2 regions of the Cytobacillus sp. FSL W8-0315 genome follow, and region 1 is predicted to be linked to the other one. Evidence: riboswitches for the same ligand, from Rfam matches in the RefSeq annotation. Region 1 holds a riboswitch; the other holds the start of a gene.
The links. A riboswitch is a leader RNA that binds a small molecule or an ion and turns the genes downstream of it on or off. The one in region 1 is predicted to bind S-adenosylmethionine.
Positions count from the first base shown of each region.

Region 2: another riboswitch for S-adenosylmethionine. It lies ahead of MKY20_RS17590 (methionine biosynthesis PLP-dependent protein); the one in region 1 lies ahead of mtnW (2,3-diketo-5-methylthiopentyl-1-phosphate enolase).

Region 1 covers NZ_JBBOOC010000001.1:4,361,787-4,365,961, forward strand. Annotated here, with positions in the region: gene MKY20_RS22380 (methylthioribulose 1-phosphate dehydratase) at 1-66, opposite strand, end outside; gene MKY20_RS22385 (2-hydroxy-3-keto-5-methylthiopentenyl-1-phosphate phosphatase) at 63-725, opposite strand; gene mtnW (2,3-diketo-5-methylthiopentyl-1-phosphate enolase) at 718-1,950, opposite strand; SAM riboswitch class I at 2,037-2,140, opposite strand; gene MKY20_RS22395 (pyridoxal phosphate-dependent aminotransferase) at 2,233-3,405, opposite strand; gene MKY20_RS22400 (carbon-nitrogen family hydrolase) at 3,549-4,175, shown strand, end outside.
Region 2 covers NZ_JBBOOC010000001.1:3,441,208-3,445,382, forward strand. Annotated here, with positions in the region: gene MKY20_RS17580 (bifunctional homocysteine S-methyltransferase/methylenetetrahydrofolate reductase) at 1-281, opposite strand, end outside; gene metC (cystathionine beta-lyase) at 286-1,470, opposite strand; gene MKY20_RS17590 (methionine biosynthesis PLP-dependent protein) at 1,467-2,579, opposite strand; SAM riboswitch class I at 2,657-2,771, opposite strand; gene MKY20_RS17595 (H-type small acid-soluble spore protein) at 2,972-3,151, opposite strand; gene MKY20_RS17600 (hypothetical protein) at 3,316-3,555, shown strand; gene sucA (2-oxoglutarate dehydrogenase E1 component) at 4,172-4,175, shown strand, end outside.

The DNA.
Region 1 (4,175 bases):
GTCCCTTTCTGCAAGCTCTTCCTTAATATCTGCAAGCTCATTCCATTTTTCCCCAACTCTGCTCATACCCTCACCTCATTTAATCTTTTTAAAAGCTCAATGCAATCATAGAATGTTTCAAAGGCAGAATGATTTAGGTTCATCTCTTTGCTTTTCTCCAGGAGCAGATCTCTGGCAATGACAAAGTCTGCCTGTTTGGCAGCCTCCAGATCGGTTACTGAATCTCCGATCACCACTTTAAAGGTGTTCTCATCCACCAGTTTCCTCATAATAGAAGGCTTGCAGCAGCCGCAATTCTTATTGCATTTTTCATCGCAGCTATGGGGCCATAAGATATTAATTGTATCGCCGCTAAAATCAGAACTATTGCAGAACACCTCTTCAAAGGGTCCATACTTATCCAGTACAGGAGCCACAAAAAAATCTATTCCTCCGCTGACTATATAAAGCGGTATTTTTTCTTTTTCCAGATAATCGATAAATGGCTGAAATCCCTCTCTTACTCTTGCATTTTCTAAGATGAAATCGGTGATAGCATCTTTCAGACTGCTTGGCAGAAGGGAAAACATCTTTCCTACTCCTTCTTGAATGGTAATTTCCTGTCCCAGAACTTGATTTTTTATCCCCTCCCATTGAGAAGGAGCAAAGTGCTTCATGATATGAATGATGTTATCGTTTTCGGTAATAGTTCCATCAAAATCACAAAATACCGCCACTTTAGCCATTCTTTACAGCCACCTCTTTGTACCCCCACAGATCAATCGCTTTTTTTAATTCAGGGAAGTTTGATGGAGCATCTGTTAAAGAAGCCCCATTTAAAATTAAATCTATTGCCTGGCGGAATGCCAAACCGCCTCCTCTTGCCCCATCCGGATGCCCATGTACGCCACCTCCGGCATTAATTACACTGTCTATTCCGAAGTCTTCGAAAAGCAAAGGTACAAGACCCGGATGGATGCCGGCTGATGGAACCGGAAAGGTTCTTTTGCAGAAATCATTCCTAGTCAGGGTATCCCCAATTGATAAGGCCAGAGTTTTTTCAAGGGCAACCGATCCATAAGGTGAAGGGAATAGAGAAAAGTCTGCGCCTGCATACCTGAGGAGTTTGCCTAAAAGCAAAGGATAGGAAATCCCATAAACACTTGAAGCAGAAAGAGCTCCACTAACTGCAGGATGTGCCATGATAGGCAGCCCTATCTCATCATCTTCTCTTAATGACTGCAAAACATCGAGCCCATACGAGAATACGTTGAAGAGAAGAAGATCTGCACCAAGTCTGGATGCTTTCCTTGCCTTATCTTTTAAATCAAAAGACCTGCCTGTTAAATTCACAGCATATAGGGTACGGTGGCCTGTTTCCTCATAAACCTGCCTTAGCACTTCTTTGCCTTCGGTTATCCGGGCTTCAAAAGGTGTAAGGCGGTTTTCAAATAGAATTTCATCATCTTTTACAAGGTCGATGCCGCCAAGGGCCTGTTCCCTCAGCTGCGAAGTTAAAAAATCCATGTCTTTGCCCAGCACCCCTTTGAAGATGCTCATCAGAAGGGGTCTATCATATACATTCAGTTTTTCCCTCAGTCCGTCAATCCCGAATCGTGGCCCAGGAAAAAAGCTTTTAAGTTCATTGGAAAACTGTAAATCTAACAATTTAATCTTTCCATCCAATGATAGTTTTCCAAAGACTGTTGTTAATATTGCCGGTAAATCAGGACTGAAATTAACAGTTGGATAGGCAATCTTAATGACTGCGGCTGTTTCCTTTTTTTCTTCATCTTTAGTATAGTCTTCAACAGAAACGACCCTGCCTTTATGCTTTTCCAGCTGCTGTTTTTCTAGTTCCGGCAAATGGGTCCATGACCCGACCGTTAAGCCTAAAGCGATCTCCTCGGCCTTTTTCTCCGGGTTATGTTTTTCATCATGAACCAGATACGTTGCAATAATTTCACTCATGTATATTCTTCCTTTCAAAAATCAAAGAATGAAAACAATAAAAAACCTCTTCAAATAAGAAGAGGTTAGGATAGCAATCTAACATCTTCTTATCTTTCAGCTATAAGCTGCAAGATTTAGCACCGTGCTCATGTATAAGTCGGTTGCCGGGCTTCATAGGGCTAGTCCCTCCGCCTGCTCTTGATAAGAAAACGAAACGAGTATTCAGTTAATTTAGAATTAAAATTTAATTAGAATTATGACAGTGCTTAATATTTTTGTCAATTGAATTATGAGAAAAATTTAAAATAAATTTAATTTTTTTATTCTGCCCACTGCTTCTTTAAGTCTCTCCTCAGATGTCAGTAAACCCGCTCTCACATACCCTTCTCCAAAATCACCAAATCCGATGCCTGGTGCAACCGCAATATGCGCTTTATCCAAGAGATAGTCAGCAAACTCTTCCGATGTAAATTGTTCAGGGACCTTGAGCCATGCAAAAAAAGAGCCTTTAGGAGCTTGAACATTCCAGCCGATTTCCCTGAGGCCAGAGATGAATGTATTACGTCTGGATTCGTATATGGAATTCAATTCTTTAACACAATCCTGTGGTCCTGACAGAGCAACTGCTGCAGCTTCCTGAACAGCACCAAACAAGCTGACGTATAGATGATCCTGCATAAGGTTCAGTGCTGCGATGACACTTGCATTTCCAGCTGCAAATCCAACTCTCCAGCCTGCCATATTAAATGTTTTTGAAAGTGTATAAATTTCAATTCCGACCTCTTTTGCCCCTTCTGCCTGAAGAAAGCTTTCAGGCTTTATGCCGTCAAAACCAATTCCTCCATATGCAAAATCATGGACGATGCAAATACCATGGCTTCTGCTCAAATCAACTGTTTCTTGAAAAAAGTCCTTGTTTGCCACTGCTCCAGTGGGATTATTTGGATAATTAAGGAACATCAGTTTGGCTGCATTAAGCTGGTCTGCTGACAATTCACTGTATACTGGCAGGAAGTTATTTTCTTCTCTTAGAGACATTGTCACCATTTTTGCTTTGGCAAGTGCAACACCTGACCAATAATCAGGATATCCCGGGTCCGGAACCAATACGCTGTCCCCAGGGTTTAAAAGGCATTGAGGGATTTCAACCAATCCTGCTTTACCACCAAAAAGGATGGCTATTTCGGTTTCAGGATCCAATTCAACATTAAATTCCCTTTTATAAAAGTCAGCAGCTGCCTTTTTTAAATACGGGAAGCCCTGGAAAGGGGAATATTTATGGTTTTGCGGATTATCGGCTGCACTTTGAAGACTCTTGACAATATGCTCTGGTGTAGGCATGTCAGGATTGCCCTGTCCAAGATTGATGACATCATGCCCTTGTTGGAGTTTTCTCCCCACTTTGGCTGTCAAAGATGCAAAAAACTGTTTAGGCAGACTTTTCAAAAGATCTGATTGCGGATAATTTACCAAATTGTTCACCTGCTTAAAAAAAAGATTGAAAATATAGTCACAAATGATATAACGTAAATGGTAAGATGTAAAGTAAAATTTTGAAAATTTCCATCTATCGGACTAATTTTACCATAAGGATATGATGATTGCGGGGGAGTTTTATGAAATTAAAGATTGCCTGTTTGCAAATGGATATTGCATTTGGAAAACCTGAGGATAATTTTAAAGCAGCCGAAATCATGATTAAAAAGGCGCTTAGGGATAAACCGGATGTTATTGTGCTGCCGGAACTTTGGACGACTGGTTATGACTTGACCAGATTGGGTGAAATTGCAGACCAGGATGCAGAATCATCGCTAGTCTTTTTGAAAGAGGCCGCACAGAGCAATCGGGTTCATATGATTGGCGGATCTGTTGCAAAGAAAACACCCGATGGCATTTACAACACTCTGCTGATTGTAGATAACCAAGGTGACCTTATACATGAATACAGCAAGCTGCACTTGTTCAAGCTGATGAATGAACATCTCTATCTGAACGGAGGGACAGCCAAGGGAGTTTTTTCACTGGAAAATAGGAAGTTTGCAGGGATGATTTGTTATGATATCCGTTTTCCTGAGTGGGTGCGGACCCATACAGCGGAAGGTGCTGAAGCTTTATTTGTAGTAGCTGAATGGCCATTGGCCCGGCTGGCACATTGGCGGGCACTTTTGATTGCGCGTGCCATTGAAAACCAGTGCTACGTAATTGCATGCAACCGCTCCGGGTCTGATCCTGACAATGTCTTT
Region 2 (4,175 bases), 920 kb from region 1:
TTGGCAGCTTTTTTGGCAATCCTTGCTGCAGCACTGTTAATCTCCTTAACGGAGTCTTCCAGTCCATATCGCTGAAGCTTCAGATAATTCGCCGCATACGTATTTGTTTGGATCAATTCAGCCCCTGCGCCTATGTATGCTTCATGGATGTGCTGGATCTGTTCAGATTGTGATAAATTTAATTCCTCAAAACAGCTGTCGGTACCATAGGAGTACAGAAGAGTTCCCATCGCGCCATCTGCTATGATGATTTCATTCTTTAATTTATTTAGGAAACTCAAAATATCACCCCCGCTGTAAAATCGAATGTTTTGTTTTTCCGGCAGCAGATAAAGCTGCCTTGAAATCTTCTATAATATCATCTGCGCTCTCCAGGCCAACAGATAGACGAAGAAGACTGTCCGTTATTCCGCGCTGCTCCCGTTCGGATGCTGGCATGGCTGCATGTGACATTTTTGCAGGGTAGGAGAGGATGGATTCAACAGCTCCCAGACTTACTGCAAAAACAGGTATTTTCGCATTTTCAACAAATCTTCTCATCGATAGCTCATCTTCAAGCTCAAAAGATAGGACGGCACCTGCGTTCACAGCCTGCATTTTCTGGATTTTATATCCGGGATGATCTGCAAAACCTGGATAATGCACCTTCTTAACAGATGGGTGATCATTAAGGAAACCAGCAATTTTCTTAGCTGATTTCACAGACTGATCAAGCCTGACCTGCAGCGTTTTAATGCCTCTCAGCACAAGCCACGCATCCTGAACACCCAAAACGGCTCCAAAGGAGTTCTGGAGAAAAGCAAGTCTTGCACCTAAATCCGGATCTTTCACAACCGCTAGGCCAGCCACGACGTCGCTGTGTCCGGATAAAAATTTGGTTGCGCTGTGCAGCACTATATCTGCACCTAAAGAAAGCGGTTTTTGAAGGGCAGGGGTCAGGAAGGTATTATCCACAAATGTCAAGGCTCCATGCTGTCTTGCAAGTGAACTGATGGCCTGTATATCTGTCACTTTCAGCAGCGGGTTGGAAGGAGTCTCTACATAGAAAACTTTCGTGTTGGGACGGATTGCTTCTTTTACTTCCTCAAGATTTGTCATATCAACAAATGTGTGCTCAATGCCAAAGCGGGACAGGACTTCTGTTGTCATTCGATAGGTTCCGCCATATACATCTTCTGTAATGACAACATGATCTCCCTGAGATAAGAGGAGGAATGCTGTAGAAATGGCAGCCATTCCAGAAGAAAAGGCAAACCCTCTAATACCTTCTTCAAGCTCCGCGATGACTTCTTCAAGTGCTTCCCTTGTTGGATTCAGGCTGCGGCTGTAATCATATTTTCCGAACACATCAATATCTTTTTGATGAAAAGTGGAGGCATGCTGGATCGGTACACTGACAGCTCCTGTTTCCGGGTCGAATTTTTGATTATTGTGAAGTAATTTCGTTTGGAATGTGTAATTCGAACTCATCGTACTGCCTCCTTAATAACCTTAGCAAAAGCATGTTCAAGATCCGCCTTCAAATCTTCTGCATTTTCTATTCCAACCGAGAAACGCAGAAGCCTATTACAGACACCGGTTTCAATACGGATTTCTTCAGGAATGTCCGCATGTGTCTGGGTTGCTGGATAAGTTATGAAACTCTCGACTCCTCCGAGGCTTTCAGCAAAGGAGATAAGGGAGAGGCTCTGCAGAAATGGATTCACCCAGGATTCATCCTTGATTCGGAATGATATCATGCCGCCCTTGCCGGGATAAAGGACATCTGTTACTGCATCGTGGCCCGATAAAAATTCTGCTAATTCCTTCGCATTTTCTTCATGACGTTCCATGCGGAGAGAGAGTGTCTTCATCCCTCTGATCAACAGCCATGAATCAAAAGGGCTAAGGACAGCACCTGCGGCATTGTGGTTCATCGCCAGTGCCTCACATAACTCTTTGCCTTTTGCAACAATTAATCCGGCAAGGACATCATTATGCCCGCCAAGATACTTGGTTGCACTATGGATCACAATATCAGCTCCAAGCTTTAACGGCTGCTGAAGGAGAGGGGTATAAAACGTGTTATCAACTATAAGGAGGATATTATGCTTTTGGGCAATGTCTGCTATCAATTGAATGTCAGTCTGTTCCATAAGCGGATTAGTTGGAGTCTCCAGAAATATTGCCTTGGTCTTTTCCGTGATTAATAGTTCAACATCTTCGGAATTGCTGGTATTTACATATTTGCACTGAAGTCCCCACTTCTTGAAGCCCTGTTCAAGCAGACGATATGTACCGCCATATAAATCCTTTGATACAATCCATTCATCTCCGGATTTAAAAAGAGAAAGAATGGTAAGAATTGCGGCCATTCCAGAACTGCAGGCATAGCCTTGGTCGCCTTCTTCCAGATCGGCGATTGCCTCCTCAAGCAGCTGGCGGGTAGGGTTGCCTGTTCTGCTATAGTCAAAGCCAGTTGACTGGCCAATGCCTTCATGGCGATATGCCGTGGAAAAATATACGGGCGGGTTGACAGCACCTGTTGCTGACTCGCTCCTGTTTCCGATTTGCGCTAATCTGGTGTCAATATTATACATGCTTGTAACCACTCCTTATAAAAAATAAAAAAAAAGCCTTCTATAAGAAGAAGACTTTTTAATGTGATCAGCCATTCTTCTTATCTTTCAAGTTTTAGAAACTTGCAGGAATTAGCACCTTTTCAATCAAAAAAATGATTGCTGGTTGCTGAGGCGTCGTCGGGCCTTACCCTCGACCTCTCTGGATAAGAAATCAAATATTAAATTTTCTCTAAACTTTACTACAGTAAACCGCTAATCGTCAACACTTTTTTGAATATTTTATGTTATAAAAAATATCCGACCAGGTATCTTGCGTCCTTTTGCCCTCAGTCTCCATTTTTTAGGGGGAATGAGGAAAATTTTGAACAAAAAAACTTCCCATCAGATTCTGGAAAGTTTTTTTGGGGTATTCATTCTTCAATCAAATCGTTAACCGGCACATCCATTTCTTTTTCAGAATCTGCTTTTGTGTAAACACGTGCTGTCTTAGTCTGCTCATCTACATGCTGAATGATGATCGGGATGCCATTCAAAGTAACACAGTGCATTTCAGCAGACTCAGCAATCTCTTTTGCTCTGCCAATATTCATGGAAAAACCTCCTGAATTTGAATAATTTTAATGTGTCTTAAAAATACACAAATTATTCTTTTGAAAAAAACCTGGCATAAAATGTTAGAAGGGGATCACTTTAAAGTTCAGAATATTTGTTTTATAATGAACGTAAATGAAATTTTTCTTGGAGGGGAGCTAATATGCGTGAACATAGCCACTGCCGCCACCGGTTTGCGGAATCCGAGGGTCCAGCAGTATTCCAGACCATGGATGGCATTGAAGTAAATGTTTCTGGGTCCATGTTCGAAAAATGTACAACTTGCGGCCATTTTGATTTTCCTGTGGAAACGAGAGAAGCAATTGAATCTTCCCTAAAAGAAAACAGAAAAAATGCGAATGCAGTGAAACAAATCTATATTAACTTAGTTGAGACTTTTTAAAGCCGGACGACTGCCGGCTTTTTTATTTTGTCTTCTATATAAGAAAGTGCTTTTACAAAATGTTTTTGAATTTTTGCTTGAACTTAGTTATTAACCTGAACTGATCATCGCTATGGGCACATGATTCTCGAAAATTCATCCGCATTTTCGTCGTGCGGTATTAGTCAAGGAAGCCTTTTTAAATGTCCTGCGGCAGGAGAGGGAGCGGGAGACCGCGCAGGCGGAGCTGAGGACCTCTGTTCCTCCCGGCGGAAAGAAGGTCCCGTGCTGAAATCAGCGGGCAACATTTTAAGTATAATAACAATCTAAAATGAACCCCTAAAAACCACCCAGTTATTTCTTATTTATAATTGTTTAACATTTAACAAAACATTTTATTAGAATAAGTAATTACTAAAAAAAAATTTTTAATAGTTTTCCACTATATTCATGTTTTTATCTTTGTACAACTAGATTTTCCGTGTTAGAATAACTGTGGAAACGTTTTATCCTCTGAAAAATATTATTATTCGTAAAAATAAAACGTTAATGCATCATATAGACGGGTATTGTATTTTCAGGGGAGAAAAATGTATTTGAATTATTTACTTAAAAACAGTTATGGAGGTAATTTTCCATGA